One region of the Bradyrhizobium sp. SZCCHNRI1009 genome, then DNA from elsewhere that is predicted to be linked to it. Evidence: riboswitches for the same ligand, from Rfam matches in the RefSeq annotation. Region 1 holds a riboswitch; each other region holds the start of a gene.
What was found. Region 1 has a riboswitch for S-adenosylmethionine ahead of QX010_RS27625 (GNAT family N-acetyltransferase). Riboswitches for the same ligand answer to the same signal wherever they lie in the genome.
Positions count from the first base shown of each region.

Region 2: it holds a riboswitch for S-adenosylmethionine, as region 1 does, so the genes downstream of both, QX010_RS22770 (O-succinylhomoserine sulfhydrylase) here and QX010_RS27625 (GNAT family N-acetyltransferase) in region 1, are expected to answer to the same signal.
Region 3: it holds a riboswitch for S-adenosylmethionine, as region 1 does, so the genes downstream of both, QX010_RS32855 (homoserine O-acetyltransferase) here and QX010_RS27625 (GNAT family N-acetyltransferase) in region 1, are expected to answer to the same signal.

Region 1 covers NZ_JAUEUL010000023.1:41,386-51,557, forward strand. The annotation lists gene QX010_RS27565 (Crp/Fnr family transcriptional regulator) at 1-106, shown strand, start outside; gene QX010_RS27570 (metalloregulator ArsR/SmtB family transcription factor) at 197-559, shown strand; gene QX010_RS27575 (arsenate reductase ArsC) at 552-1,079, shown strand; gene arsB (ACR3 family arsenite efflux transporter) at 1,084-2,112, shown strand; gene QX010_RS27585 (hypothetical protein) at 2,148-2,393, opposite strand; gene QX010_RS27590 (PepSY domain-containing protein) at 2,740-3,045, shown strand; gene QX010_RS27595 (response regulator transcription factor) at 3,046-3,711, shown strand; gene QX010_RS27600 (sensor histidine kinase) at 3,708-5,126, shown strand; gene QX010_RS27605 (cytochrome b) at 5,236-5,784, shown strand; gene QX010_RS27610 (VIT1/CCC1 transporter family protein) at 5,845-6,540, shown strand; gene QX010_RS27615 (hypothetical protein) at 7,080-7,691, shown strand; gene QX010_RS27620 (DUF3551 domain-containing protein) at 7,863-8,111, shown strand; SAM-I-IV-variant riboswitch at 8,264-8,373, shown strand; gene QX010_RS27625 (GNAT family N-acetyltransferase) at 8,419-8,889, shown strand; gene QX010_RS27630 (IS1182 family transposase) at 9,347-10,172, shown strand, end outside.
Region 2 covers NZ_JAUEUL010000014.1:71,773-81,944, reverse strand. The annotation lists gene QX010_RS22775 (GDSL-type esterase/lipase family protein) at 1-172, shown strand, start outside; gene QX010_RS22770 (O-succinylhomoserine sulfhydrylase) at 300-1,508, opposite strand; SAM riboswitch at 1,587-1,666, opposite strand; gene QX010_RS22765 (2'-deoxycytidine 5'-triphosphate deaminase) at 1,779-2,885, shown strand; gene QX010_RS22760 (MATE family efflux transporter) at 3,014-4,492, shown strand; gene QX010_RS22755 (SRPBCC family protein) at 4,497-4,898, opposite strand; gene QX010_RS22750 (VOC family protein) at 4,909-5,268, opposite strand; gene QX010_RS22745 (AraC family transcriptional regulator) at 5,321-6,160, opposite strand; gene QX010_RS22740 (methylated-DNA--[protein]-cysteine S-methyltransferase) at 6,237-6,809, opposite strand; gene QX010_RS22735 (SPW repeat protein) at 6,980-7,408, opposite strand; tRNA gene QX010_RS22730 (tRNA-Gly) at 7,624-7,697, shown strand; gene QX010_RS22725 (hypothetical protein) at 8,315-10,172, shown strand, end outside.
Region 3 covers NZ_JAUEUL010000045.1:259-10,430, forward strand. The annotation lists partial or broken gene QX010_RS32845 (GIY-YIG nuclease family protein) at 1-172, opposite strand, end outside; gene metW (methionine biosynthesis protein MetW) at 232-894, opposite strand; gene QX010_RS32855 (homoserine O-acetyltransferase) at 898-2,151, opposite strand; SAM riboswitch at 2,234-2,313, opposite strand; gene QX010_RS32860 (chorismate mutase) at 2,509-3,342, shown strand; gene hisC (histidinol-phosphate transaminase) at 3,380-4,477, shown strand; gene QX010_RS32870 (prephenate/arogenate dehydrogenase family protein) at 4,474-5,409, shown strand; gene QX010_RS32875 (DUF2125 domain-containing protein) at 5,412-6,596, opposite strand; gene QX010_RS32880 (gamma-glutamylcyclotransferase) at 6,696-7,292, shown strand; gene QX010_RS32885 (lysophospholipid acyltransferase family protein) at 7,296-8,063, opposite strand; gene QX010_RS32890 (YdcF family protein) at 8,076-8,789, opposite strand; gene QX010_RS32895 (ABC transporter permease) at 9,045-10,013, opposite strand; gene ftsE (cell division ATP-binding protein FtsE) at 10,006-10,172, opposite strand, start outside.

The DNA.
Region 1 (10,172 bases):
GGCCGGCGAGCTCGGCGTCACCCATGAAGCGCTCTATCGCGCGCTGGCGCGCATGGAGCAGCACGGCGAACTCATCGTCGACGGCACCCGCCTGCGCTTGCCGTGAGCCGTCCGTCTCCGGCGTCTTTCGCTCCGTCGTGCCCTCCCTGCGCAGCCGCCCTTGACGTTCGCCTGTTATATCGATAATTCTGGATATATGGAAAACGAACAAGCCGTTCTGGCGCTGGCCGCTCTGGCGCAGCCGACGCGCCTGCAGGCCTTCCGCACGCTGGTGCAGCACGAGCCCGACGGGCTGCCGGCGGGCGAGCTCGCGCGTCTGCTGGAGGTGCCGCAGAACACGCTGTCGGCACATCTATCCGTGCTCGCGCGCGCCGGCCTCGTCAGCTCGATCAGGCACAGCCGCTCGATCGTCTACCGGGCCGATCTCACGCAGTTTCGCGAGGTCGCGCTGTTTCTGCTGCAGGATTGCTGCGGCGGCCGGCCGGAGGTCTGCGCACCCGTCATCGCAAGTCTCACCCCGTGCTGTGCGCCGAAGCGCAAGGAGAAGAGCCGTGTCTGACCGCATCTACAATGTCTTGTTCCTCTGCACCGGAAATTCGGCGCGCTCGGTGCTGGCCGAGTCGATCCTGCGCAAGGACGGCGCGGGCCGCTTCCACGCCTTTTCCGCCGGCAGCACGCCGAAGGGCGCGGTGCATCCGTTGGCACTCGAGACGCTCGCGCGCATGGACTATCCGACCGACGATCTGCGCTCGAAGAGCTGGAGCGAGTTCGCCGCCGCCGGCGCGCCGGCGATGGATTTCGTCTTCACGGTCTGCGACAACGCCGCCGGCGAGGCGTGCCCGATCTGGCCGGGGCAGCCGATGACCGCGCATTGGGGCATCGAGGATCCGGCGGCGGCCGCAGGCACGGAGCTGGAGAAGCTCGCGGCGTTCACGACCGCCTTCCGCTATCTGAAGAACCGGATCGACGCCTTCATCAATCTGCCGCTCGGCCGCATCGATTCGATGTCGCTCGGCACGCGGCTGCGCGCGATCGGGACGGGCGAGGGCGCAACGTCGTTCCGCTCCGACGTGGCCTGATCCGATGACGATCTTCGAACGCTATCTGACGGTCTGGGTCCTGCTCTGCATCGTCGTCGGTATCGGTCTCGGCCATTTGATGCCGGGGCTGTTCGCGGCGGTCGCGTCGGCGGAGGTGGCGCGGGTCAATCTGCCGGTCGCGGCCCTGATCTGGCTGATGATCATCCCGATGCTGCTGAAGATCGATTTCGCCGCGCTCGGCAATGTGAAGGAGCATTGGCGGGGCATCGGCGTCACCCTGATCGTCAATTGGGCGATCAAGCCGTTTTCGATGGCTCTGCTCGGCAGCATCTTCATCGGCCACGTGTTCGCGCCGATGCTTCCCGCAGGCCAGTTGTCGTCCTACGTGGCGGGTCTGATCCTGCTGGCGGCGGCGCCGTGCACGGCGATGGTGTTCGTCTGGTCGAATCTGTGCGACGGCGAGCCGCACTACACGCTGAGCCAGGTCGCGCTCAACGACGTCATCATGGTGTTCCTGTTTGCGCCGCTGGTGGGCCTGCTGCTCGGCGTCGCCTCGATCTCGGTGCCCTGGACAACCCTACTGCTGTCGGTGCTGCTCTATATCGTCGTGCCGGTCATCGTCTCGCAACTCTGGCGCCGTGCGTTGCTGCGTAGCACGGACGGGGCGTTGGTGCGCGCCTTGCGGGTGCTGCAACCGGTCTCGCTCGTGGCGCTGCTCGGGACGCTCGTGCTGCTGTTCGGCTTCCAGGGCGAGCAGATCCTGAAGCAGCCGGTCGTCATCGCGATCCTGGCCGTGCCGATCCTGATCCAGGTCTATCTGAACGCGGGGATCGCCTATTGGCTGAGCCGCCGGCTCGGCGTGGCCTGGTGCGTCGCGGCTCCGGCCGCCTTGATCGGCGCCAGCAATTTCTTCGAGCTGGCGGTTGCCGCCGCGATCAGCCTGTTCGGGCTCGACTCGGGGGCTGCGCTCGCGACCGTCGTCGGGGTTCTCGTCGAAGTCCCCGTGATGCTCTCGGTCGTGCGCATCGTCAAGGCGACGCGTCGCTGGTACGAAGCGGGCCTGCCGGCCTAGCCTTGGTCCGTGCCTTGGTCAGAAGCCGGTTCGCCTCACCGCCGCGGCTCGTCCTGATCGTCGTCGTCGCCTTCGCGGTCCCGGCGCGCGGGCTCGTAGCTCAGCAGCTGGCTGTCGGCCGGCGCATGCAGCGCCGCGAGATGCGGATAGGCCGCCAGGGTGCCGTCATCGGCACGGGCCACCGGCACCAGCGTGGGTGCCGTCTCCCGGCCGGCTTGTGACATCGCCAGGAGGCCGCCCAGCCCCGCCAGCACGGCTGCCAATGTCATCGTCTTACGCATTCTCGTCTCCGAACTCACCGCGCCCCCGGCTCGCTCCGTCCGGGCGGGATCATGTCGCAACGAGGCTGACGGCATCCTGTCAGGTTGAGTCAGCGAGACGTCAGCTTGTCTCGGGCAGGATGCCGATCCCTTGCGAGTTTCCACCCGCGCATCGGCCTGAGCGCAATTCCGACATCGGAAGTTCAAACTAAAATCCGCACCAGCTCCTTAGCATCTGCGAACGCTCCGCAAGTCGACCCCCGCAATTCGAACCCAGTGGCGCGCGCGCAACGAATGACGACGAGCTTTGAAGATCAGAGCGTCAGGCCCCGGGAAGATCATGCATTTGCCTCAAATCGGACGGTTCATGCGCATCACGGCATTTGCGATGCTGATCTCGACGGCGGCGTCCGCGGCGACGGTGGCGCGCGAGGACGATCGCGAGCGCCGTGATGCCGTGCGTCGCGCGGTGGAGGCGGGCGACGTCCTGCCGCTGTCGCAGATCCTGCCGAGATTGCGCGGCCGGATCGCCGGCGACGTGATGGGAATCGATGTCGACCGCCAGCGTGGCCGCTGGCGGTATGAGTTTCGGGTGATCGGCCGTGATGGCCGCGTGCGCGAGGTCTATGTCGATGCGCGCAGCGGCGAGATCGAGCGGATCGAGGAAAAATAGATGCGTGTGCTGCTGGTCGAGGACGATCCGCGGCTGTCGTCCGACCTGGCGCGGACGCTGCAGGCGGCGGGCTATCTGGTCGAAACGTCCGACAACGGCGAGCAGGCCTGGTTTCTCGGCGACACCGAGGACTATGGCGCCGTGATCCTCGATCTCGGCCTCCCCGGCATGGACGGCCTGTCGGTGCTGAAGCGCTGGCGCGGCGCGGCGCGGCATATGCCGGTGCTGATCCTGACGGCGCGCGCGAGCTGGGCCGAGCGGGTCGACGGCATCGATGCCGGCGCCGACGATTATCTGCCGAAGCCGTTTCGCAACGAGGAGCTGCTGGCGCGGCTGCGCGCGATCATCAGGCGCTCCGCCGGCCATGCCGCTCCGGTGCTTTCGTCGGGCGACCTGATGCTCGACGAGCGCCAGATGAAGGTCAGCCTGTCCGGCGTGCCGGTGACGCTGTCGCAGCTCGAATACCGGCTGATCGCCTATCTGCTGCGGCAGAGCGGCCGCGTCGTGCCGCAGCATGAGCTGGAGGAGAACGTCTACGGTCTCGGCCACGAGCACGACTCCAACGCGCTCGAGGTGCTGATCCGGCGCGTGCGCAAGAAGCTCGGCGCCGACATCATCGAGACCCGCCGCGGCTTCGGCTACATGATCCCGGAGACGACGGAATGAGGCTCGGCTCGCTGCGGCTGCGACTGGTGGCGGCGGGCACCATCGCGCTGCTGGTCGCGCTCGGCGTCGCCGGCTTCGGCATGGTCGTGCTGTTCAAGCGCCACGTCGCGCGCACGCTCGCCTCCGATCTCGACATCCACCTGCGCCAATTGCTGAACGGCCTCGAGGTCGATGCGGAAGGGCGCATCGTGGTCGCGCGGCCGCCGGCCGATCCGCGCTTCGTGGTGCCGCTGTCGGGGCTGTACTGGCAGATCTCGGACGATCACGGCCAGTTGCTGCGCTCGCGCTCGCTGTGGGACACCATCCTGCCGCTGCCCATCGACGAGCCCGGACCGAGCGACGTGCATCAGCATGAGCTCGCCGGGCCGGATGGCGAACACGTGCTGGTCGCCGAGCGCGGCATCCTGATGAATCCGGAAAGCCAGATCCGCGTGCGCGCGGCCGTGGCCTACGACCTCGACGGCGCCACCAGTGCGGTGCGGACCTTCGCCAAGGATCTGTCGATCGCGCTCGCCGTGCTGGCCGTCATCCTCGCCGTCGGCACCTCGGTTCAGGTCACTCTCGGCCTGCGTCCGCTCGGCGTGCTGCGCCGTGGCGTCGCCGAGATCCGCAGCGGCCGGCGCCAGCATCTTCCCGTGGACGTGCCGACCGAGGTGGCGCCGCTGGTCGAGGAGGTCAACGCGCTGCTCGATGCGCAGAGCCGCGAGATCATGCGCTCGCGCAGCCGTGCGGCCGATCTCGCCCACGGCTTCAAGACGCCGCTCGCCGCACTCGCGGCCGACGCCGCGCGCTTGAAGGAGCTCGGCCAGATCGAGCTGGCGCGCAATGTCGAGGATGTCGCCGAGGCGATGAGCCGGCAGGTCGATCGCGAGCTGGCGCTGGCGCGGCTGCGCGGCAAGGCTCGCGGCGGGCCGGAGGCCGCAACCGAGCTGGCGCCGCTGGTGAATGCGCTGCTCGGGACGCTCGGCCGCACGCCGGCGGCCGCCCATGTCAGCTTCGATGGCGAGGTGCCTCCAAGCCTGCGCGTCGGCATGGACCGCACGGATCTCGCCGAGGTGCTCGGCAATCTCCTCGAGAACGCCGCGCGTCACGCGGCGAGCACGGTTCGCATCGTCGCCAGTGCGACCCCTCTGATCGTCACCGTCGAGGACGATGGTCCGGGCATTCCGGACGCGAAGATCGGCCGCGTGCTCGAGCGCGGCGGCCGCCTCGACGAGCAGGGGCCGGGCAGCGGGCTGGGGCTCGCGATCGTGCAGGACGTGCTCGAAGCCTATGGCTGGCGGCTGCAGATCGGCCGTTCCCAGCTCGGCGGCGCCAGGATCACGATCGCGCCGGCCATCGTCTCGGCACTCCGCTGGCCGCAGCCCGCGACGTCCCAGGCCACCCCGGCGCCGTCCATTCTGACAGCAGGCTGACATCCCGCGTCAGCGGCGCGACGCCCCCGGTCGGCTATTGCCTCCTGCCATGCCACCCCGTGCTCCGGCGTGCCGGCGCGGGGTGCCCAATGGTCGAAGGAAGCTGATCATGCGTATTCGAAACTCCGCCAAGACGTATGGCTCCGTCGCGATCGCACTGCACTGGATCGTCGCCGTGCTGGTGCCGGCGGCGTGGATTTCAGGCCATCTCGGCGACGTGCTGCCACGTCCCGCTCATGACATGGGCCTGTTCATGCACGTCTCGCTCGGGCTGTCGATGCTCGGCTTCGCGCTGGCGCGCCTGGCCTGGCGCCTGGCCGATCCGCCGCCGGTGCCTGAAGCGACCAAATTCGGCGCGTGGACCGTTCATGTCGGCGAGATCACGCATCTGCTGATCTACGGCATCATGTTCGCCATTCCGGTGCTTGGCATCGTCACCCAGTTTGCCCGCGGCTACGGCTTGCCGGTGTTCGGCCTGTTCGAGATCGCCTCACCCTGGATCGGCGACCGCGGCTTCGCCCACGACATGAAGGAGATGCACGAGGCGCTGGCCAATGGCCTGATGATCCTGATCGGCCTGCACGCCGGCGCCGCCTTGCTGCACCATTACTGGCTGCACGATCGCACCCTGCGGCGGATGGTGCCGGGACTGCGGTGATCGCGCCTGTCATCCGGGCCTGCTAGAAGGTCTCCGTCGAACACGCCATCGGAGGCCGCCATGCCGGCAACGCCGCACATCGAAAAGCACTTCACCGCGTCGGAGGTCGTCCGCGACGTCGTCATCGGCATGGCCGACGGCCTCACCGTGCCGTTCGCGCTCGCCGCCGGTCTTTCGGCGGCGGTCGCCAGGACCGACGTGATCGTCACGGCCGGCCTCGCCGAGGTCGTCGCCGGCGCGATCGCGATGGGGCTCGGCGGCTATCTCGCCGCCCGCTCCGACGCAGAGCACTACGCCGCCGAGGAGAAGCGGGAGCACGACGAGATCGAGAAGCTCCGCGGTCGCGAGGTCGAGGAGGTCGCGGCGATCTTTCGCGGCTATGGTCTCGAAGGCCAGGCCTTGACCACCGTGGTCGACGCCATCGCGTCCGATCGCAAGCGCTGGGTCGACTTCATGATGCGCTTCGAGCTCGGCCTCGAACGCCCGGATCCGAAGCGCGCGCCGGTCAGCGCGGTGACCATCGGCGGCTCCTACGTGATCGGCGGCTTGATCCCGCTGATCCCCTACATGCTGGCAGCCGACATCTCGTCCGCGCTCCGCATCTCCGTGATCGCCACCGGCATCGCGCTCTTGATCTTCGGCGCCATCAAGGGCCACTTCACCGGCGTCAACAAGATCAAGTCGGCGCTTCAGACCGCCCTCGTCGGCGGCCTCGCCGCCGGCGCCGCGTTCTGGCTGGCGCATCTGTTCGGGTGAGGTGGAGCGGGATTGCGGTCTAGGCCGTTCGGACGAAGGTCACCGGGCCGGTCATGATCCCGTCACCCGAGCTGTAGGGTGGGCAAAGAGGCGTACGCGGCAACGCCGCGTCGCATCGGGCCCACCGCGCGTTTCGAGCGGTGGCGATGGTGGTCACGCGCCGCTTTGCCAGCAGCGTCAAGATTGATGGCACGCTGAACTAACAACCTGCCGTAGGGTGGGCAAAGGCGCGCCGGGATGCGGCCTTGTCGGGCGAGCTTTCACGCGCGCCGTGCCCACCGCCTACACCCAGCGCCACCGATGGTGGGCACGCGCCGCCCTTGGCGTCGCTTTGCCCACCCTACGGCAGCGTTGTCTGTGACAAAGAGCTTTAGGCTCGCCGAGTTCGAGACTGTTGGTGCTCTGCGGATCTGGACGTCCTGACGACGGCGTTGGGTTGAGACCATGCGTCAGCCTTGAACCAGCATAGTTCACCTTTAGGCCAGAATCTGACGTTCCATCCAATTGGCCGTTGCGGGGAGTTATGGTAGTCGGTTTGGGTGAGCAAGACCCTGACCCCGACCAAAGCAAGAGACCTCGCGATCCGCCTCGCATCTGCTCGCCCTGACGAAGCGCTAAGCGTCGCAAGGGGGATAGAAGCACCTTGGTTCAGGTGTCAGGCGTTATCTCACGTCGCACGCCATTGGCCCGATGAAAGGTATAGCCGCCTCCTTGAAGAGGCGATTCTGGCAGCCGACTGTCAGGAGGATATTTTCAATCGTGTAGCCGTCTCGGCATGGCCGATCAGGGCATATCTTGAGCGCGGCAACGGGCCGCCCGCCAAAGAACTTCTCATAAAGTACGTCGCTGCTTCTGGCGCCATTGAAAACATGGGGAGTCGTTCAGAGGCGCTGTTTTCCATATTTCAGGCGTCGAAGCCCTTCGACACCGGGTTATGGCGCCCTGTATTTTGGGCTTTGGTGGCAGCAGCGGAGCCTGCTCTTTCGTGGCGTCAGCTTAGAAACCTGAGGGACGCCGTCGCAATTGTTGCCTCCGATCACGATGAATTGGTGCATCAGGTATTTGAGAAGCTTTCTGAACCGAAAAATCTTTCGACCGTGAGACGCTACCTCGGCCAACATACCAGGCAGCAGCCGCGCTCCTATTTCTGACTCATGAGCCGCCGAAGCTAGCTGCGATCGCCTGCTTTCCGTGGAGCAAGAGAGGGTCACCTGACGACGCGGGTACCGAAACCCGCCGCGCCTGCGGATCAAGCGCGCGTGGACGTGGCCGCGCCGGCAGACCCTTTCGGATTGGTCAGCCTCATGTCATGATGGCTGATGATGCGCGCGCTTCTCCTCATGACTTCGATCATCGTGCTTGCAACCGCTCCAGCCGCGGCCCAGCGGTTCGATGGCAATGATCCGGTGTGCCTCCAGACATGGGAGTGGGGCGGGTCCAGCACGATCGCGTGCCAGTACAGGTCGTGGGAGGCGTGCAGAGCGGGGGCCGCGGGCCTTTCGGCCATGTGCCTGCCGAACCCCTATGCACAGCGCCCGCCTGAGCCGAGCCGCCGTCGGCCTCCCCGGTAGGCGCCGATTGCGGCCTGACAAGACCCCAATCTTCGACGGAGCGGCCATCGTCGGAGCCGACCAAAAGGTTCGAGATGAGCCAGGAGCGGCCACGCGTTGTTCCTCGAACTGGGGGCGTACTTGCCAAGCTCGATAGTGCCCGCTATCGTCAACTCCAACATCAAGAGTTGGGCCGACGCCCAGCGCCAACCTGCTCCCCGAGCAAGGTGGCTTTCTTCCTTCGGAAGAAGATGTGGCCGGTCCGGCAACTAAACGGGACAAGCCACCACGGCGTCATGCGCTCATCTCTTCGAAGAAGGGGACGAGAATGACTGTCGATCGAATCGAAATTGAGCTGGCCGATGCAAGGTCCCCGGACCTGATTAATCTCGTAACCGCGCTGGACGATTTCTTAAACAAGGTCTGCGGGGTGGAGAGGAATCACGGCTCTCCAATTGATCGGCTAGCGCACGACGACACGCAAATGTTTATCGCGCGGATTGCCGGACAAGCCGTTGGCTGTGCAGGGCTGCAGGTGTTCGCGGATGGTACCGGGGAGGTGAAGCGCATGTATGTCGTCACCGAGGCTCGGACAACTGGAATAGGCAGCAGGCTCCTGACGCGCGTTGTGGAAGCGGCCTTGACCGCCAAGCTGTCGGTTCTGCGGCTGGAAACCACGGAATTTCTTCCCGATGCCCAGAGGCTCTATCGGGCGAAGGGGTTCGTTCCGTGCCCAGCGTATGGCCCTTACGTTTCCAACCCGATCAATTTGTACTTCGAGAGATGGCTGACGAAATGATGGTCGAGGGCGATGTGACGACAAGGAATAGATGATCAAGTCTGCTTTTCGATCGTGTTGCACAATCGAGATCGCCTCTCAGACCAGCCTTACATGGGGTGGTTACTCCGCCATCGCTAGCATCCTACATGGTTGAGGTCGAGCATTCAGATGGCACGGAGATGCTTGTGTTATTTTTCTTGCATCGAGGAGGCACGGTTTGCTTTCGGAAAGCTCCCAAGGACAGAAGAGTTGATAGCGCGTGACGATCCTTACCTGTTGAAGAGGTTGGCGTCCTCATCGCCGCGTTGAATAAGGATGAGTAGCGATTTCTCACCAGCCGGTCACACAGTTTGGTCGTAAGGGAGTTCCGTTCGTTCCATGTCCGTTGTGGGCCGATGCTGTCGAAAAAAGGCTTGAGAGCCGCGGCGAACACTGATTCCTTCATCTGATCGAGCTTCGGTGACGGAGAACGGTGATGATGGGACGGCGGAAGCGGGATCAGGGCAGCCTGTTCTATGAGTTTCGCTTGGAGGATCGTATCCCCGAGAACCATCTGCTCAGGCGGATGAATGCGTTCGTCGCCGTGGCACTCGCCGATCTACACAAGGAGCTTGAGCCGCACTATTCCGAGATCGGGCGACCGTCGATTGATCCCGAACTCATGATCCGGATGCTGCTCGTGGGGTACTGCTACGGCATCCGCTCAGAGCGCCGGCTTTGCCAGGAAGTGGAACTGCATCTCGCTTACCGCTGGTTCTGCCAGCTCGATCTCGATGACGCTCTCCCGCATCACTCGACATTTTCGGTCAACCGGCTCGGCCGCTTTCGCGAGAGCGACGTGCTGCGCCACATCTTCGAGCGTGTCGTCTGGTCGGCGATGGCGACCGGGCTGGTAAAGGGCGAAGGCTTCGCGGTCGATGCCAGCGTGCTGGAGGCCAACGCCAGTCGCTACCACGGCAAGCCGCCGGCTGAACTCGACTGGACCGACGCACAACGTCAGCGGCGCGCCGTTGCTGAGTATCTTGCTTCGATCGAAGCTGCCGCGCAGCCCACCGAGGCGGCGGATGGCGCCGACGACACCGACAATGATCCTGAGACGCCGCGGCACCGGCGCAGCGAACGCAAGGCGCCGAAGGTGATCTCGCCGTCCGATCCGTCTTCTGCGTGGACGGCAAAAGCCAACAAGCGCGTCCAGTTCGGCTATGGTCTAAATTACCTGATCGACGTCGAACATGCGGTCATCGTCGACGTGGAAGCAACGCCAGCGCGAACCTATGACGAAGTCGTCGCGACCAAGACGA
Region 2 (10,172 bases), on a different contig from region 1:
GCGGCAGGCGATCCCGATGAACGAGTTCGTGATCTCGGACGGCTTGCACATGAGCGATTGGGGTTATGCCTGCTTCGCGCAACTGCTCGGCGACGACATCATCCGCTCGGTTGGCCAGGTCAAGCTCGGCATCAACGCGCCGGCCGAGGTGCCGACCTATCGGCCGATGTGACGCCGCAGGCGTCATCCCGGGGCGCTCGCCGCGCGAGCGAACCCGGGATGGTGATGTGCGGATGAGGAATGACGAGTAGCGCGCAGGGATGAGATCGGTCTACTCGCGACGCTCACTTCGCCATTCGCTACGCCGCCCTGAGGGCGGCATCGAGATCCTCGATCAGATCATCGGCATGCTCGAGCCCGGCGGAGAAGCGGATGAAGCCCTCGCTAATGCCGAGCTCGGCGCGCGCGTCCGGCGTCAGCCGCTGATGCGTGGTCGTCGCGGGATGCGTGACCAGCGTCTTGGCGTCGCCGAGATTGTTGGAGATGCGTGCGAGCCTCAATCCGTTGAGCGTACGGAACGCCGCCGCCTTGCCGCCCTTCACCTCGAAGCCGACCAGGGTCGAGCCGGCGCGCATCTGCTTCTTGACCGTCGCCGCCTGCGGATGGTCCTCGCGTCCGGGATAGATCAGCCGCGAGATCTTCGGATGCGCGGCGAGAAAATCGGCGACCTTGCCGGCGGTCTCAGTCTGCGCGCGCACGCGCACCGCGAGCGTCTCCAGGCCCTTGAGCAGGACCCAGGCGTTGAACGGCGAGATCGACGGGCCGGTCTGGCGCATGAAGTTGTGGATGTGCTCGGCGATGAAGGCTTCCGACGACAGGATCACGCCGCCGAGGCAGCGGCCCTGGCCGTCGATGTGCTTGGTCGCGGAGTAGACGACGACGTCCGCGCCGAGCGCGAGCGGGCTCTGCCAGATCGGCGTGGCGAACACGTTGTCGACGATCAGCCGCGCGCCATGGGCGTGCGCGATCTCGGCGATCGCGGGAATGTCCATCACGTCGAGCGTCGGATTGGTCGGGCTCTCGAGGAAGAAGCTCTTGGTATTCGGCCTGACCGCCTTCTGCCACTGGTCGAGATCGAGCCCATCGACCAGCGTCGACTCGATACCGTAGCGCGGCAGCAGATCCTCGACCACGTAGCGGCACGAGCCGAACAGCGCCTTGGCCGCGACGACGTGATCGCCGGCCCGCAGGGGGGCCAGGATCGCCGTGGTGACCGCAGCCATGCCGGTTGCGGCCGAGCGGCAGGCCTCGGCGCCCTCGAGCTCGATCATGCGGCGCTCGAACATCGCCGTGGTCGGATTGGAGAAGCGCGAATAGATGAAGCCGGGATCCTCGCCCTTGAAGCGCGCCTCGCACTCCTCGGCCGTGGCGTAGACGAAACCTTGCGTCAGATAGAGCGCTTCGGCGGTCTCGCCGAATTCGGAGCGCAAGGTGCCGGAATGCACCAGCCGGGTTTCGGGACGATACTGGGCGAACGACACCGGCGCCTTCGCGGGGGACTTCGACATGTGACCTCCATCGTGACCACCGCGCTCGGCGCGATGGGCACAAAAAAACCGGCCTGGGAAAACTCCTCAAGGCCGGGATCACATTCGTCCCCGGCCTGTTTAGCGACTTATTTAACGTGGCTGCAAGCCGGCCGGCTCAAATCACCACGGGATAAGTGGTGCTCATAGTCGCAACCGGCCTTTCCGTCAAGCCGGCCATCGGATAACCGGTCAAAAGACCCTATATTGGCTCCACAAGCCGCCGTTCCGGCGCCTGCAAAGGATCAGGCCTTGCCGTTTTCGCTTCCCGCCGACGCCCACGGCATCCTCCCCGATCGCATGATCGTAGCGATGGCGGAGGCCGGCTTGATCATTCCCGAATATGATTTCGTCGAGAGCCAGATCCAGCCGGCGAGCTTGGACCTGCGGCTCGGCGACGTCGCCTACAGGGTGCGCGCGAGCTTTCTGCCGGGGCCGGGATCGACCGTCGCCGAGCGCATCGACGAATTGAAGCTGCACGAGTTCGCGCTCGCCGACGGCGCGGTTCTGGAGACCAACTGCGTCTACATCGTGCCGCTGCTGGAGAGCCTGGCGCTGCCGAAGGACATCGTCGCGGCCGCCAATCCGAAGAGCTCGACCGGCCGGCTCGACGTTTTCACCCGCGTGATCGCCGACGGCACGCGACGCTTCGACATGATCGGCGCCGGCTATCACGGTCCGCTCTATGCCGAGATCAGCCCGAAGACGTTTCCGGTCCTTTTGCGCGAAGGCTCGCGCCTGTCCCAGGTTCGCTTCCGCTATCGCGACGCGGTCCTGTCGGAGGACGAATTGATCGCGCTGCACCAGGCCGAGCGGCTGGTGGATCGCGATGATGCGGATCTCGCCGGCGGTGTCGCTCTGTCCGTCGACCTCTCAGGCAGCAATGCGAACGGCTATGTCGGCTACCGCGCCAAGCGCCATACCGGCGTCGTCGACGTCGACCGCCGCGCCGGCTATCCGGTCGAGGAGTTCTGGGAGCCGATCAAGGCACGGCCCGACGGCAGCCTCATCCTCGATCCCGGCGAGTTCTACATCCTGGCCTCGAAGGAAGCCGTGCAGGTGCCGCCGGACTACGCCGCGGAGATGGTGCCGTTCGATCCGCTGGTCGGCGAATTCCGCGTCCACTATGCCGGCTTCTTCGATCCCGGTTTCGGCTATGCCGGCGCCGGCGGGCAGGGCTCGCGCGCGGTGCTCGAGGTGCGCTCGCGCGAGGTGCCGTTCATCCTCGAGCACGGCCAGATCGTCGGCCGCCTGGTCTACGAGAAGATGCTGGCGCGTCCCAACGCGATGTATGGCAGCCGCATCGGCTCCAACTACCAGGCCCAGGGCCTGAAGCTTTCCAAGCACTTCCGCTTCTAGCCGGCTGCGTCTGCCGCGCACCCCCAATGCGCCTGCCGCACAGGGCGCGCGCCAGCGCCGTGCTAGGAAAGCGAAAGCAATCGAACGATAAGATGGCCGCGACCTGCGCGGCCGAGCGGGGAGCTGAGATGTCCGAGATCGGCCTGGCCGACAATCCGGTCGGCGAGGGGCGTGCATTGCCGCCCCCCGAGAAGCCGATGCGGAATAAGCTCGTCGACGGACCCATCCTGCGCACCCTGCTGTCGCTGGCCTGGCCGAACATCATCGCCAACACGGCCGGCACCTGCGTCGTCATTGCCGAGACCTCCTATATCGGCCGGCTCGGCATCGAGGCGCTGGCGGCGATGGCGCTGGTGTTTCCGCTGGTGATCCTGACCATGACGATGTCCGGCGGCGCGATGGGCGGCGGTGTGGCCTCGGCGATCGCACGCGCGCTCGGCGCCGGCGACACCGATCGCGCCTCGACGCTCGCCTCGCATGCGCTGCTGATCGCGCTGCTGTTCGGCGCGACCTTCATGATCGGCATGCTGGTGTTCGGCCCGGCCTTGCTGGAGTTGCTCGGCGGCCGCGGCGCGGTGCTGAGCCATGCCACGGCCTATCTGCAGATCTTCTTCGGCGGCGCGATCCTGCCCTGGCTGATGAACTCGATGGCCGGCATCCTGCGCGGCACCGGCAACATGAAGCTGCCGTCGTTCATGATCCTGAGCTCGGCGATGCTGCAGATCGTGCTGGGCGGCACGCTCAGCCTGGTCCTCGGGCTCGGTATGCGCGGCGTCGCCGCCGGCGCGCTGCTGGCGTTCTGCGTCAGCATCTCGGTGATGGGCTGGTACCTAATTTCGGGGCGCGCGCGCGTCCGGCCGAAGCTGCGCGGCCTCAGGATCAGCGGCGCGATGTTCGCCGACATTCTCAAGGTCGGCGCCGTCGCCTGCTTCTCGCCGCTGCAATCCGTGCTGTCGATCGCGATCTTCACGCATATGCTGGCGTCGTTCGGCACCGCGGTGCTCGCCGGCTACGGCATCGGCGCGCGGCTCGAATTTATGATGACCACGGTCGCCTTCTCCGTCGGCATGGCCTCGGTGCCGATGGTCGGCATGGCGATCGGCGCGCAGCGAATCGCGCGCGCCCGCCGCATCGCCTGGACGGCGGGGCTGGTGTCGTTCGCGTCGGTTGGCGCGCTGTCGACGCTGATCGCGATCGTCCCACAATTGTGGGTCGACATCTTCACCCAGGACGAGAGCGCGCGCGGCGCCGGCCGGCACTATCTGCAGGTCGCCGCGCCGATGTATGCCTTCATCGGCCTGGCGATCTCGATGTACTTCTCTTCGCAGGGCGCAGCCAGGGTGATCGGTCCGGTGCTGGCGCAAACGGTGCGGCTCGTGTTCATCGCCGCAGGTGGCTCTTATCTGTTGAGCCATGCCGCGACCGAGGGCGACTTCTTCATGCTGGCGGCGTCCTCGATGGTGCTGCTCGGCGTGCTGACGCTCGCGAGCGTCATGCTCACGCGGTGGGGGCCGAAGCCGGCCGCGGCGCTGGAGCTGCGCCCGGCCGTGCTGGCGGCCGGACGCGGTCCTGACGCGCACGCGCCGCCCCCGGCGCGTGTCGGCTGAGCCGCTATCCGCGCAGCCTGCCCAACGTGTCCTGCATCGCGCGCGCGCCGAGCTCCATCTGCTGCTCGATATAGGGCGCGATCTCGTGCGGCAGCACGTCGGTGGTCCAGATCACCCGGCAGCGCTCCTCGCCTTCCGCGATGATCTGAAACGACGCACTGTGCTGGCTGATGCGTTCGTTCCTGATGGCGTAGACGAGGCGCCGGCGCCGATCGTTGCAGTCGACCAGCTGCTCGCGCACCACGCTGCCGTTGGCGAAGCTGACAATGCGGACGTCTCCGTCGAGCCTGGTGCCGGTCACGAAGCCGCGCGCCACCCTGGTATGAACGGCGCCGAAATCGCGCACTGCGTCCCACACTGCACCGGCCGGGGCCGCGATCGGAATGTCCTTCTGGATGGATGCCATGACGCTGACCTCACGGACATACGGCTTCGACGTTGTTGCCGTCGGGATCGATCAGGAAGGCGGCGTAATAGGTCGGGCTGTAGTCCGTGCGCGGCCCGGCGCCGCCATTGTCGCCGCCTCCTGCCTTCAAACCCTCGCTGTGGAATCTGGCGACCGCCGCGTGGTCCTGGGCGCGGAACGCGATATGCGCGGTGCCTTTGCTGGCGCCCTTGTCGAGATACAGCCACAGCGCCGGCTGCCCCTTCGGGCCGATGCCCGCCGACGCCTCGTCCTTGGAGCAGAGGATGTGGCCGAGCGGCGCCAGCGCGGCGGTGTAGAAGCGGACGCTGGCGTCGAGATTGCCGACCCTGAGGCCGATATGATCGTACATCGATGATCTCCATGCTTCGCATGCGGCTGCCGCACGCGCCGGGATCATCCAATCAATGGCGGCTCAGACGGTCTTGGAGAATCTTGCGCTCGCCGCGCGAGGCCTTGCGAAACTTCGCCGGCGACACGCCGGCAGCGCGCGAGAAGGTGCGGGTGAAATTCGACAGATCGGCAAAGCCCGAATCGTAGGCGATGGCGGTGACCGGCGTATCCTCCTCGCTGAGGCGCCGCGCGGCGTGCCGCAGGCGGGAGCGGATCAGATATTGATGCGGCGTCACGCCGATCGTAGCGGCGAACATCCGGAGGAAATGAAACGGGCTGACGCCGGCCTCGCCTGCCGCAGCCGCCAGGTCGATGTCATCATGCGCATTGTCGTCGATCCACAACGCGCTCTCGACCGCGCGCCGTCGGTCGCGAGGGCCTGGTGTCGCGGCGCGCGCCTGCTGGCCCGTGGCGGTCGCGACGAAGCGGCTGGCGATGATATGGCCAATCTCGTCGAGGCCCAGGGTCTGCTCGCGCGCGGCGACGGCCTCCGCGAGCTCAGCGAGGACCATGAGCTCCGGCAGCGGCGGCATCGCGCCGGCCCGCCAGGCCTGCCTGTCGCCGCCGATCTCGTCGATCAGCGCATCGTCGAAGAAGAACGACAGGCATTCGTCGCCGCAGACGTGGTCGTGCGTACACATGAACTCATCGCCGGGATGCCCGACCAGCAGCGCGCCGGTGACCAGCTCGAAGACGCGGCCGCGGTGCCGACAGCCGAAGCTGCCCTTGCGCACATAGGACAGCGAGTAGCCGGCATACTGCTCGACATAGGGACGCTCGCCCGGCATCGCTGCACAGCGGAACTCGGACACGGTGACGTCACGGCTTTCGAACAGGATGGTGGCGGTCATCCTGCAAATCTAGCGCATTGCGGAGGAAAGTGGAGGGCGATGCGCGAGATAATATCGCGCGACGCGAGGCGTCCGCTTACGACGCGCGCGGCCGGTCGACGGCGAGAAACGCGTCGAACAGCGTCAGGCCGGCATGAGGCCGTGCGCCTTCGAGCGACAGCAGCCGACGCTTGGAGACGATGCCGCTGTTGGGCGACGGCTTGTCGAGGCCGTTGCCGATGTCGCGGACGCGATGGCAAGGGACGATCAGGACGAACGTATTCTTGGTCAGTGCCTGCGCGATCGAGTTCAGCGCCTTGGGCACGTGCAGTTCGTCTGCGATCGCGTCGGCGGTGCGCGTCTCGCCGCGCGGAATCGCGCGAATGTAATCGTAGACGCGCTGGTTGAAGGGCGTGACGCCGTCGAGGTCGAGCGCAACGTCGGAGAAGTCGACCTCCTGCCCGCGCAGCATGGCCGCGATGCCTTCGATGGCGAGTTCAGTATTCGAACACGGGCGCTGCTCCCGTGCGTCGGGAAACTGGCGAAACAGGCGCCGCCGCGTCTCGATTTCCCGCGCTTCCGGCAATTGTACGCCGGTGATTCCGGCATCGCTCCATGCAATGCCGCAACGGCCGAGGGCCGTATCAAAGATCGTATACCCACGCCCCATGACGCCACCCCAACCCCACGCACATCATATCATCGTCACGATCGCCCGCATCAACTTTGTTTACAAAGTGTTAACAGCGCGGCGTGACGGGGGCGGGTTTGCCCTGATTTGGGTGATGGTTGTCAAGCGTTGCGTTGCGATCTCTGTTGTCGCAGGCGAGACGCGATCGATCAGAGCTCAGACGAGCGGCTCACCATTCCGGTGCGATCGCCAGCAAAATCAGGATCATGCGCGAGCCACAGCTCGAGGAGGCTTAGGAAGGTCACGGCGATCCCGACCGTGATGCTGACATGCATCGCCGATGTATACGCGAACCCGAGCAGCCACGGCGCTGCAATCAGCCATACGCCAAGCGCAACCTTCAGCCACTCCTCCCAATCGGCGTACGCCACGAGGCCGCCGAACGAGAGCGCGACGACGGCAGCTCCCGCCAGCTCAGCATCGATCCGGCCGGCGCTGCGCGCGAAGCCGAACAGCGCGGGCGCGAAGGCCAGGAACAGGCCGCAACCGAGCGTGTAGAGGTCGAGCGCCGACGGGCCCGACATGAAGGCGAGGGTTTTCGAGGGGGCGGTCGGAGACTTGTGGCCATGGCTCTGCATGATGTGAACTCCCAGCACACGGCGCGGCGACGCGAGCGCCGGCTCCAATGGCAAGGCGAGATCGCCCAATCTGTTCCCGAGACTTGCGGTTGCGACCGATCACGATCGGGCGATCCGGCCATCGCAGACCTTTCGCGTTCGCCGTCTGGGCCCGCGGATCGCGCGGCAACAAGCCGCTTGGCGAAACGCATCGTGTCGGCTAAGCATTGGCGAGCGCGGGCGTAGTTCAATGGTAGAACGGCAGCTTCCCAAGCTGCATACGAGGGTTCGATTCCCTTCGCCCGCTCCAAGCTCCGCATTGGATGCCGACAATGCGAAGGTGAATTGTCCACCGCTTCCGATAGCGCCGGATAAGACGAGTACGCGGTCTATGCTGCGCGATGAGGTGCAGCTGCGGCGTCAGGACGGTATGCGTTGCGCGCGCCCGGTGGAGGGCGGACCTCCCCTGCCGCTCCGCACTTTCGCTGCAAATCGATCAGGACCGCGCGGTCTCGAACCTGACACCAACCCGACGTTCGCGGGAGATCGTGAAGATGGGCGTCGCGGCAGGTGCAGATCTTTTGGCTGTCGCGATCGACTGACGGGCAGGGACCGTGCGCGCGCCGGAGCGTCGTTGCGGCCCTGGCTTCCTCAACCTGCGCGGCTGACGACACGGCGGCCGGCCGGAGGAGCGGTTCTGAAGATCGTCCGGTTGCCAAGATGCAGCTGGGACATGATCACGCCTCTCATCCTCGAAAAACTGCCATCGAATACACCTTTAAGGTGTATTTCAATTGACTAGAAATTCCTGATGGCACAAGTTTCACGTGTATGTATTTTCATTACAATCATAGATCAAGCCCAATCATGGATTGTTAAGGGGCCGGATCGGCCCCGACATCTTCGTTTCGGCAAGGGGAACGTCCAGTGGCAGAGCAGCCTGTCTCATCGACGGGAGTCGATAACTATTCCCGATACGGCGACTATCTTTCCGCGCAGATGCAGTCCAACCGCAGCTTCGGTTACGGTCTGTTCATTTGCAGGATGCAGGCGGCACCAGGTCCCGTCTGCTCGGCATTCTGGCTCTACTCCAACGCGCCCTCGGCGGCGCAATCGCCCGACGTAGCGCAGAACTGGAATTGGAACGAGGTCGATTTCGAGTTCGTCCCCTTCACCCAGGCGACCCAGGCGGCCTACGCCACCTTCGCGGGCGGGCTGCCAAAACCGAATGACCTGCAAACCTTCGGCGCAACCGTCGCTCTGGGAGATCCGCGTTCGCAGACACTCGATCCGGCCGCGACCTCTTGGACACTCGGCTTCACGCGGACCGATGAGGCCATCGCGCAGCAGATGTGGGCCTACTACAATACGTGGATGGGCGCGCCGGGCGCTCCGCCCAGCGGCGGAACGTTCGTCCTGGAGGACGGCACGACTGGCGCCAAGACCGGTGATCTTGCTTACAATATCAGTTCCGGCGACCTGCAGACAGCGCTCAACAAACTCAACAGCGGCACCGGCTTGTTCGGCGCAGGGCCGGTCACGGTCACCGTCGCGGCGTCGGGCGGTTCGGGAAACATCAACAGCGGCCAGCTCAATCAGATCGATATCACCACGGTTGGCCTGATCGGACAGCTTTCGGGCGGCGAGGCGGTCTCCGCCGTGGGTAATCCCGGTCTCCTTCCCGAAGGGACCTTCATCACCGAGGTCGACCAATCGACGTCGATCGTCACGCTGAGCCAGGCCGCCAGCGCGCCCGTATCAGGCCAGACCTTCCAGTTCACCCCCATGAACGTTTGGTCGGTTGGCCTCGCCGGTAGCCAGTCAGTCAAAGACGTGCTGATCATCGATACAAGTGATCTGACGCCGAAGGGCACGCTCGGAAGCGTGATCGCCGGCCTCAGCGGTCCCGGTGGCAACGAGGAGACCGCATTCAATGTCTCCGTCTTCCAACCCCTGCACGCGCCGGCGCGCGGGTCGACCTGGTGGGAGTTGCTCGTCGACCAGACCGGGCCCAATTTGATCTGGCCTGACGCGACGACCTGGAAATATCCGCTGACGTCGCTCGCGGCTCCATCCGACCTCGACATGACCAATGCCGTGGCGCTCAACTACTGGCGGAGCCCTGCCGGCCAAGCCTCGAATACCGTCGATTTCACCGGATGGCCCGACGTCACGCACACCGGAATACTCCGGGTGAGCCCCATACCCGGCACGAGCGATCCGAACTCCTTCACCTCGGCGGTGCTCAACAACGAGGCGTATCTGTTCGACACGTCTGGAAACTTCGCGCCTTACAGCGAGTTTCATACGTACACCATCGCGTGGACGCCGACGCGTGTGGCGCAGTACATCGACGCGCCGAACGGCGGCCGCGACATCTCCAATGCCACCCCGGTCGCGGTGTTCGACCGCACTGATTTCCCGTCTGTCGCCAAGTCCGGACCACAGGCGCCGGGCGCGGAGATCCCGTGGATCACCAGCGAAATGAACATGCCGGTGGGGAACGTCACGATAAATCTCGCCAACTACGTCGCCTTCATGGCTGCCGGTGCGGGACCAAACCCTCCGGTCGAGACGACAGGCAGCCTCACCGCAAATTCGACGGCCGTCACCGTTTCCGATCCATCGGGGATTTTCGCCAGCCAAGTCGTCTCCGGGGCGGGAGTGCCGGCGGGAGCGACGGTGACGGGCGTCAACGGAAGTATTGTGACGATGAGCCTCGCCGCCACGACGAGCGGCACGGGGGTCCCGCTGCAATTCGTGCCGACCGCCACGGTCACGACGA
Region 3 (10,172 bases), on a different contig from region 1:
GCTTAGTGAAGCCGTCGACGAGGCCAGATCGGTGCTGATACACCCGGCGCACGAGATCACTGGTCACACCGACGTACAGCGTGCCATTCGGACGATTGGTCATGAAATACACGTAGCCGCTCGCCATGTCGTCATACTGCAAGACGTGGATGGCCGGGACAAGCCCGGCCATGACGTGGGGAGAGAGCGAGGACCAAACTTCGGCAGCTCCCCGGGGCTGCGCTCGGTTCCCTACCGCCGCTCACCCCTGCTCAGCAGAAACACCCCCTGCTCGCCGAACATGTTCCAGAACCACCAGGGCATGGCGACGCGCAGGGGACGGCCGTAACTATCGAGGGCGACGGCGCGCTCCATCTTGACGCCGATCTCGTCGCAGAGCTGCACGAAGTCCTTGATGGTGCAGAAATGAATGTTCGGCGTGTCGTACCAGGTGAAGGGCAGATTGTCGGTGCGCGGCATGTGGCCACCGACCAGCAACTGCAGCCGCAGCCGCCAGAAGCCGAAATTCGGAAAGGTGACGATGGCGCGGCGGCCGATGCGCAGCAGGTTCTCCAGCACGACCTTGGGCTGCCGCGTCGCCTGCAGGGTCTGCGACAGAATCACGTAGTCGAACGCGTCGTCCGGATAATCGACGAGATCCGTATCGGCGTCGCCCTGCACCACCGCGAGCCCCTTGGCGACGCAATGGTTGACGCCCTCGCGGGACAGCTCGATGCCGCGGCCGTCGATGCCGCGGCTTTCCAGCAGTTGCAGCAGATCGCCATCGCCGCAGCCGATGTCGAGCACCTTGGAGCCGCGCTCGACCATGCCGGCGACCAGCAGATGATCAGGCCGATAGGCCAGCACCTCGCCGCCAGTGAAGCCGTTCAGCGGCAGCACACCCTGCATGCTCATAGCTCAGTCTCCCTTCGCATGGGCAAGCCCGCGCGCCTTGCCGGCGGAATCGAGAAACGCGCTGGCGATCTCGAAGAACTCGGGGACATCGAGCAGGAACGCGTCGTGGCCCCGGTCGGTCTCGATCTCGGCGAACGACACCCGCGCGCTGGAGGCGTTGAGCGCATGCACCAGCGCGCGCGACTCCGCAGTCGGAAACAGCCAGTCGCTGGTGAACGACACCACGCAAAAACGGGTCTTGATGCCGCGAAACGCCGCCGCCAGCACGCCGTCATGGTCGCCGGCGATGTCGAAATAATCCATCGCCCGCGTCAGATAGAGATAGGAGTTGGCGTCGAAGCGCTCGACGAAGGACGATCCCTGGTAGCGCAGGTAGCTCTCGACCTGGAAATCGGCGTCGAAGGAGAACGTCGGCAGCTCGCGGTCCTGCATGCGGCGGCCGAACTTGCGATGCAAGGCGGCGTCGGAGAGGTAGGTGATGTGCGCAGCCATGCGCGCCACAGCCAGGCCGCGATGCGGATGCGTGCCCTTGTCGGCGTAACGGCCGTGATCCCAGTCGGGATCGGCCATCACGGCCTGGCGGCCAAGCTCGTGGAAGGCGATGTTCTGCGCCGAGTGGCGCGTCGCGCAGGCGATCGCGAGATTGGCGAACACGCGCTGCGGATAGGCCACCGTCCATTGCAGCGCCTGCATGCCGCCCATCGAGCCGCCCACCACGGCGAACAGCGTGTCGATGCCGAGATGGTCGATCAGCATCGCCTGCGCCCGCACCATGTCGGGGATGGTGATGATCGGGAAATCGAGCCCCCACACCTTGCCGGTGGCGGGGTTCAGCGAGGCCGGCCCGGTCGAGCCCATGCAGCCGCCGATCACGTTGGAGCAGATGATGAAATAGCGGCCGGGATCGAGCGGGCGGCCGGGGCCGACCAGCGTCTCCCACCAGCCGGGCTTGCCGGTGACGGGATGGCGGTTGGCGACGTGCTGGTCGCCGGTCAGCGCGTGGCAGACCAGCACCGCGTTCGACCGGTCGGCATTGAGCTCGCCGTAGGTCTGGTAGGCGATCTGGAACGGCGACAGGTCGACGCCGCAATCGAGCCTGAGCGGCTTGTCGGCGCCGAACTGCGCCACCGGCGAGCTCGGATGATCGACCTCGTGCGAGCGCTCGTCGGGCGCGACCGTGCGCAACGCGGATGTAGGCGTCGCAGATTTGGACGTCGCAGATTTGGACTTCGGCGTCAGACCTGTCATGTCTCTCACCCCAGCCATCCGGCCAGGGCTCCCGAACCACGTGACACATCAGGCCATGAAAAACCCGGCCTGAACTGGGGTTCGGCCGGGATCGATAACGTCCCCGGCCTGTTTAGCGAGTTTTTTAACGTGGCTGCAAGCCGGCCGGCTCAAATGACCACGGAACGGGCAGAAACTAGTCCCGCGGGCGCTATTCGTCAAGGCAAGCTGGGGTTGACCGTTGGTCGGGCGCTCTGCCGCAGGTCAGCCAAGCCTGGATGGCGCAAGGTAAACTTGCTGTTGCGCAGGTCCGCGGCATCGGAGAGAACGGCATCCGTTCCTTTGGCCGCAGGTTTTCCCGTGGCCTCGCGAAGAGTGACACGGACCATGTCGAACCCGCCGCCCGCCCCGCCCTCGCTCGCCGATCTGCGCAAGGAGATCGATGCCATCGATGAGCAGGTCCATCAGTTGCTGATGAACAGGGCCGACATCATCGACCGGCTGATCAAGGTCAAGAAGACCCAGGAGGTTGGCTCGGCGTTCAGGCCCGCGCGCGAGGCCGACATGATGCGCCGCCTGGTGCAGCGCCATCGCGGCATCCTGCCGCTCGACACCGTCGAGGGGATCTGGCGCGTGATCGTCTCGACCTTCACCTATGTGCAGGCGCCGTTCTCGGTTCATGCCGACGTGTCGGTCGGCGAATCCGCGATGCGCGATTCCGCCAGGTTCCATTTCGGATTCGTGGTGCCCTACGTGCCGCATTTCAGCGCGCAAGCCGCGGTCGAGGCTGTGGCGCGCTCGAAGGGCGATCTCGCGCTGGTGTCGACGACCTCCGGCCATACGCCGTGGTGGATCACGCTCGAGCCCGTGGGCGCGCCAAAGATCATCGCGCGGATGCCGTTCATCGAGCGCGCCGACCATCCCGCCGCGCTGCCGGTGTTCGCGGTGTCGCGCGTCGCCGACGATGCGCTGGTGCTCGAGGTCGAGACCTGGAGCATCCGCGTCTCCGGCTGGAATGCGCAGGTGTCGCGGGCGCTGTCGCCGCTCGCCGACGTCATCGCGGTGCCCGATACCGCCTTCGACGGCGCCGCACTGCTGGTATCGATCGAGTCGCCGTCGAACCTCGACAAGATCAGGGCTGCCCTGATCGCGGCGGGCGCCTCGGTACGCTCCGCCGCCCTCGTCGGCGGCCATGCGAAACGCTATACGGTTCCGAGCTGAGACGCCTCGCGCCAGTGATGATTTTCCGGAGTTGACGATGAACCGCCCCGTGCCGAACCCCGGCATCCTCGATATCGCGCCCTATACACCGGGCAAGAGTCCCCAGCCGGAGCCGGGCCGCAAGGTTTTCAAACTGTCGGCCAATGAGACCCCGTTCGGCCCCTCGCCGAGGGCGATCGAGGCATTCAAGAGTGCGGCCACTCACCTGGAAGATTATCCGGAAGGGACTTCACGGGTGCTGCGCCAGGCGATCGGCCGCGCCTACGGCCTCGATCCCGACCGCATCGTCTGCGGCGCCGGCTCCGACGAGATCCTCAATCTGCTGGCACACACCTTTCTCGGCCAAGGCGACGAGGCGATCTCCACCGCCCACGGCTTCCTGGTCTATCCGATCGCGACCATGGCCTGCGGCGCCAGGAACGTGGTTGCCGCGGAGACGGAATATCGCACCGACGTCGACGCCATCCTTGCCGCGGTGACGCCGCGCACCAAGCTGGTCTGGCTCGCCAACCCGAACAACCCGACCGGCACCTACATCCCGTTCGACGAGGTCAAGCGGCTGCGCGCCGGCCTGCCGTCGCAGGTCGTGCTGGTGCTCGACGCCGCCTATGCCGATTACGTTTCGCGCAACGACTACGAGTTCGGGCTCGAGCTGGTCGCCACGACCGAGAACACCGTCGTCACCCACACCTTTTCCAAGATCCACGGGCTCGCGGCGCTCCGCGTTGGCTGGATGTTCGGCCCGGCGCATATCGTCGATGCGATCAACCGCATCCGCGGGCCGTTCAACGTTTCCTCACCGGCGATGCTCGCGGCGGTCGCCGCGATCGAGGACACCGCGCATCAGCAGATGTCGAAGACGCACACGGAAACGTGGCGCAACTGGCTGACCGAGGAGATCGGCAAGCTTGGGCTGAAGGTGACGCCGAGTGTCACCAATTTCATCCTGATCCACTTCCCGACCGACAAGGGCAAGACCGCGGTCGAGGCCGACGAATTCCTGACCCGGCGCGGCCTCGTGCTGCGCGCGCTCGCCAACTACAAGCTGCCGAACGCGTTGCGCATGACGATCGGCACCGAGGAGGCCAATCGTCTGGTCGTGGAGGCTCTCAGCGAATTCATGAGGGCGACATGAGCGTCGCGGGGCGATTCGAACGCGTCGCGCTGATCGGCTTCGGCCTGATCGGCGGCTCGATCGCGCGCGCGGCGCGGCTGCAGGGCGTGGCCGGCGAGATCGTCACCACGGCGCGCTCGGAGAAGACGCGCGCGCGTGTCGCCGAGCTCGGCGTCGTCGACCGCGTCGTCGCGAGCAATGAAGAGGCGGTCAAGGACGCCGATCTCGTCATCCTCTGCATTCCCGTCGGCGCCTGCGGTCCGGTTGCGGCCGAGATCGCGCCGCATCTGAAGCCGGGCGCCGTCGTCTCCGACGTTGGCTCGGTGAAAGGCGCGATCGTGCGCGACATGGCGCCGCATCTTCCGGCGAACGTCCACTTCGTGCCGGCCCATCCCGTGGCCGGCACCGAGAATTCCGGGCCCGATTCCGGCTTCGCCGAGCTGTTCATCAACCGCTGGTGCATCCTGACGCCGCCCGACGGCGTCGATGCCGGCGCGATCGATCGTCTGCGTGCATTCTGGACGGCGCTCGGCGCCAAGGTCGAGATCATGACGCCGGACCATCACGACCGCGTGCTCGCGATCACCAGCCACCTACCGCATCTGATCGCCTACACCATCGTCGGCACCGCCGACGAGCTGGCGCAGGTGACCGAGTCCGAGGTGATCAAATTCTCCGCCGGCGGCTTCCGCGACTTCACCCGCATCGCCGCCTCCGATCCGACGATGTGGCGCGACATCTTCCTGAGCAACAAGGATGCCGTGCTCGACATGCTCGGCACCTTCACCGAGGACCTGTCGAAGCTGACGCGGGCGATCCGGCGCGGCGACGGCGAGGCGCTGTTCGATCACTTCACCCGCACGCGCGCGATCCGCCGCGGCATCGTCGATATCGGCCAGGATTCGGCGGCGCCGGATTTCGGCCGGCCGCTGCCGCAGTTGAAGAAGAGCTGAGGTCAGAACAGCGGCGGGACACGGGCGACCTTGAACGGACCGAGCACGACGACGCCGTCGGAGAACCGCAGCGGGAAGGTCCGCGCCTTGCGGCCTTCGAGGGTGGCCTCCTTGCCGAGCGCATTGATGCCAAGTGCGACGCCGACATTGGCGTTCTGCTTGACGACCTTGCCGAGGCCGGGAATGGCGCGGTCGAGCGCACCGAGCAGGTTGTTGACGTCCTGCGACTTCACACCGGGCGCCACGCGGTCGAGCGTTCCCTGCGGCACGCCGTTCTCGAGCATCTTGTCGAGGCCGAGCGCCGGGATGACCTTTTCGATCCCGGCGACCGTCATCTGCACCTCGCCATCGATGTTGCCGTTGGCGGTCAGGCTGAGCGTGCCCGAGGCAACGGCGAGCAACTCGCCCTGCTGGATGCGCGATTGGACGATCTCGACATGACCGCCGGCGGCCTGGATCTCGCGAAACCGCTCCGGCCAGGGTTTGGGCCGGAAGTCCTTCAGACCGGTGACGCGGGCCTGGATGTCGGCATTGAACGGTTCGGCCAGCAGCGGATGACCGCCCTGGATGCTGCCGTTTTCGATCTGCAGCGCAGTCTCCAGCACCGGATGATCCGACGGCGTGCCCTCGGCGAGACGGCCGTGCAATTCGGCATGATCGGCGCGCGCTGCGGGCACGGCGGTGTTGCCCTCGATGCGGTCGATGGTCGGTTGTTCGAACACGAGGTCGGCGCGCTGCGGCGGCCCCGGGAGGCCGCGGACGCTGGCCTCGCCGACGCGCCAGTTCACGGAGAACGACGCCGGTCCACGACCATCGGCAATCGTCGCGGGTCCCTTGAACTCCGCGATGATCCGCTTCGGGTCCCAAACCTGGGCGACGACGAGGATCTCGTCGAGCTTCGCATTCATCAAGGGCGTACCGGCCGCCTGCGAAAACAGCGCCACGCTTGGATCCGTGCAGCGGACCTCGAGCCGGAACGGGAAGCCCGCGACCGAGCGCTTCGCGCAGTCATAGACGCGTCCCGATTTTGCTTCGCGCGCACGCCAGGCGTCGGCCTGGACATCCACTTGCGAAGCGGCGAAGAACCAGAATGCGCTCCACGCAACAGCGGCGATCAGGAGCAGGACGGGAGCGATGAAAAGCCCCCAGCGAGAGCGCCTGCGCGGCGGTTGCGGCGAACGAGACATGCAGGACACCCTTTGGGCAGCAATTTTGGCAATTCGGCGATCACGGATTGTGTATCTAAATTAACAATTCGCGAGCACCGTACTTAGGCTTCCGCATTGATGTCCGCAATGACCCTCTCCGAACCCGACCTTCCCGATGGCGACCTCTGGGTGTTCGGCTATGGCTCGCTGATGTGGCGGCCCGGATTCGCCTTTCTCGAGCAGGTGCCGGCGCGGCTGATCGGCGAGCATCGCGCGCTCTGTGTGTATTCGTTCGTCCACCGCGGAACGCCGGAGAAGCCGGGCCTCGTCCTCGGTCTCGATCGCGGCGGCGCGTGTCGCGGCATTGCGTTTCGGGTCGCAGCAGACAAGCGCGACGAGACCATCGCCTACTTGCGGGCGCGTGAGCAGGTGACCTCGGTCTATCGCGAAGTGACGCGCTCGGTTTGGCTTGAAAACGAAGCGCGCGAGCGGGTGAGCGCATTGGTCTACGTGGTCGATCGCGGCCATGTGCAATATGCAGGCCGGCTGTCGCCGCAGGAGCAGTTGCGCCATGTGCGCCAGGGTCACGGCCAGTCCGGCGCCAATCGCGACTACGTGATCTCGACCGTGAAGGCGATCGAGGCGCAGGGCTTTCGCGACACGCAGTTGCATCGGCTGGCGACGATGCTGCACGATGACGGCCACTCGCTGCATCCTGCGCCAGGCAAGACATAGCCCTCAGGCCTTCACCGGTGCCGGCACCCGGCCAAACAACCGCGCCTGTTCCGCCTGCCCCGCGGCAACGAGCCGGCCGGTCGCCTCTTCGATCACGCTCTGAATCCGCGCCATGAACTCATCGCGCGGCAGGCCAGGCGGCAGCGGATCGAGAAACTCCACGACGAGCGTGCCCGGATAGCGCAGAAATGTGCGGCGTGGCCAAAACAGCCCCGAATTCAGGGCCACCGGCAGGCAGGGTACGCCGCAATCCGTGTAGATCAGGCCAACCCCGCCCTTGTAGTCCGGCGGTGCGCCCGCCGGACGCCGGGTGCCTTCCGGGAAGATCACAAACTGACGGCCGTGCTTCACCTCCTCCGCCGCCCGCCGCATCACCTGCTTCAACGCGCGGGCGCCGGAGCTGCGGTCGATCGCGATCATGTCCGCCTTGACGAGATACTGTCCGAACAAGGGAATCCGCAGCAGCTCGCGCTTGAGAACGAAGAACGGCGCATCGAAGAAATGCAGCAGCGAGATCGTCTCCCACATCGACTGATGCTTGGCGGCGACGATCAGCGGCCCCTTCGGGATCTTCTCGACGCCGCGATATTCGACGCGGATGTTGCAGACGACGCGCATCAACAAGATGTTGCTCTGCGCCCACCAGTTGGCGACGCGCAGCAGTGCCTTGCGGGGCATGGCCAGGGTCGGCAACGCGATCAGCGCCCAGAGCACGAAGTTCGGGTAGAACAGGATGTTGAACAGCAGCGAACGCAGGAAGATCGAGACCATCAGAAACCCAGTTCAATTGGCTTGCGCCGTCGTCGGTCGGCGCGACACCGAGCCGGTTGGCGGATCGACCTCGGGCACGAGATCGAGGCCGAGATCGGCCAGCCGCAGCCGCATCTCGGCGGCGACATATTTGGCGTATTCGGACAGCAGAAGTCGCACCGTCGGCGCGCTGGTCCACCACGGCTCGTCGCGCCATTTCTCGCCGACAACGGCATAGGGAATGAGATCCATGCTTGGCATCGCATGCGAGAGTTCGACGATGGCCCGCGGCATGTGATAGTTCGACGTCACCACGATCAGCGACTTGAAGCCGCGCTCGCTGGCCCATCGCCGCGTCTGCGCGGCGTTGCTGCGGGTGTTGATCGCCGAATAATCCAGATCGACGCAGCAGTTGATGAACGATCGCGCCTCGGGCAGCGACCGGGTGATGTCGCTGGCCTCGTTTGTCGGGTGCACGCCGGAGATCAGCAGCCGCCGGCCATAGCCTCCCGCCAGGAGTTCCACCGCGTCCGATACGCGTGACGAGCCGCCGGTCAGGACCACGATTCCGTCCGCCTTGCGCTCGGGCTGGATCTCGGCGCCCCGCAATTGCGAGAGGAAGCCGACGAAACCGACCGCCGCGACGAAGAAGCCGACCCCGAGCGTCGCCACGGCGCCCGCGACCGTCCGCCACACCGCCACGGTGAGCGGCAGCTTTCGCCTGCTATGGTCGGTCTCCGGCTCCATGCAACGCCTGGCTTGTCCTTGCCTGCCTGCGCGCGGCGCCATGCCGTCGCGCGATCCCGTCGTTCAAGTCCGGGAACGCAGGCAGGTTTCGCCGGCCTCCCGATCACGTTCGCTCGCCGCCGATCCTGGCGCGCGACCTCCGCCGTGTTCGTGACCCAGCTCACCCCGTCCTGCCTCATCCCGGCGCAGACGATTTTAGGCGGTTTTCGGGCCAAGTGAAATCCGCAACGAGACGGCTGGGGATAGAAGCCGCCATCAGTCGATGCTCGCCAGCGTCGTGAACAGGGTCCGGCGTGCGGCCCAGCCGGTCACCGCGGCGATCACCACGGCCTGCAGCGCGATCGCGACATAGCCGAGCGGGCGCAGCGAGAACGTCCCCAGCAACGCCGCGAACTGATCGCCGACGGGGGTGCCGGAGAACCAGTTGGCGATCGACTCCGAGAATCCGAATCCGAGCATCGCAAGGCCGCCGCCGATCACGCCCCCCTCCAGTCCGAGCTGCAGGAAGTGCCGCAGGAAGTGATTGGCGATGTAGCGGTCACCGGCGCCGACGAAGTGCAGCACCTCGACGATCGGCCGGTTCGCGGCCATCGCGCCGCGGGTCGCGAACGACACCGAGATGATGGTGGCCGCGATCACCAGCACGAGAATGCCGAAGCCTGCAAACAGGGTCGCGCCGGTCATCGAGCGCATCCGCTCGATCCAGGCGCGGTGGTCGTCCACGCTGGCGGTCGGCGCAACCTGGGTTACGCGGGTGCGCAGGGCGTTGAGATCGAAGCTGGTGCCGGGCTGGACGCGCGCAATGATCACGCGCGGCACCGGAAGCTCGTCGAACGACAGGCCGCTGCCGAGCCACGGCTCCAGCAGCTTGCTGGATTCCTCCTTGGTGAAGGGCCGGACCTCGACGATGCCCGACTGCCCCCGCATCGCGTCCGTCACCAGGGCAATGTCACGCTCGATGTCGCGGCCGGTCTTGGGACGGACCTGGACCGTGATCTCGCTCGCGACCTCCGACTGCCACTCGGCCGCGGACTCGCTGACCAGCAGCACGCCGCCGGTCGTGATCGAGGCCAGGAAGGTCATGATCGCGACCACGGCGACCAGCGCGCGGCCCGCGATCGAGGCGCGCGGCACGATCGGCGACACGATGCGGGCCTGCGCCGGCAGTTGCGGGCGGTCGTCGCCGAGATCGACCAGAAGGCCGCGATCGTCTACGCTACTCATAGATGTGCAATCGTCCCTGATGCAGCACCAGCCGGCGGGCCTCGTATTGGTCCATCAGCGTGATGTCATGGGTTGCGATGATCACCGCCGTGCCCGAGCGGTTCAGCTCGATGAATAGCCGCAGAAGGCGGCGACCCAGTGTCGGATCGACGTTGCCGG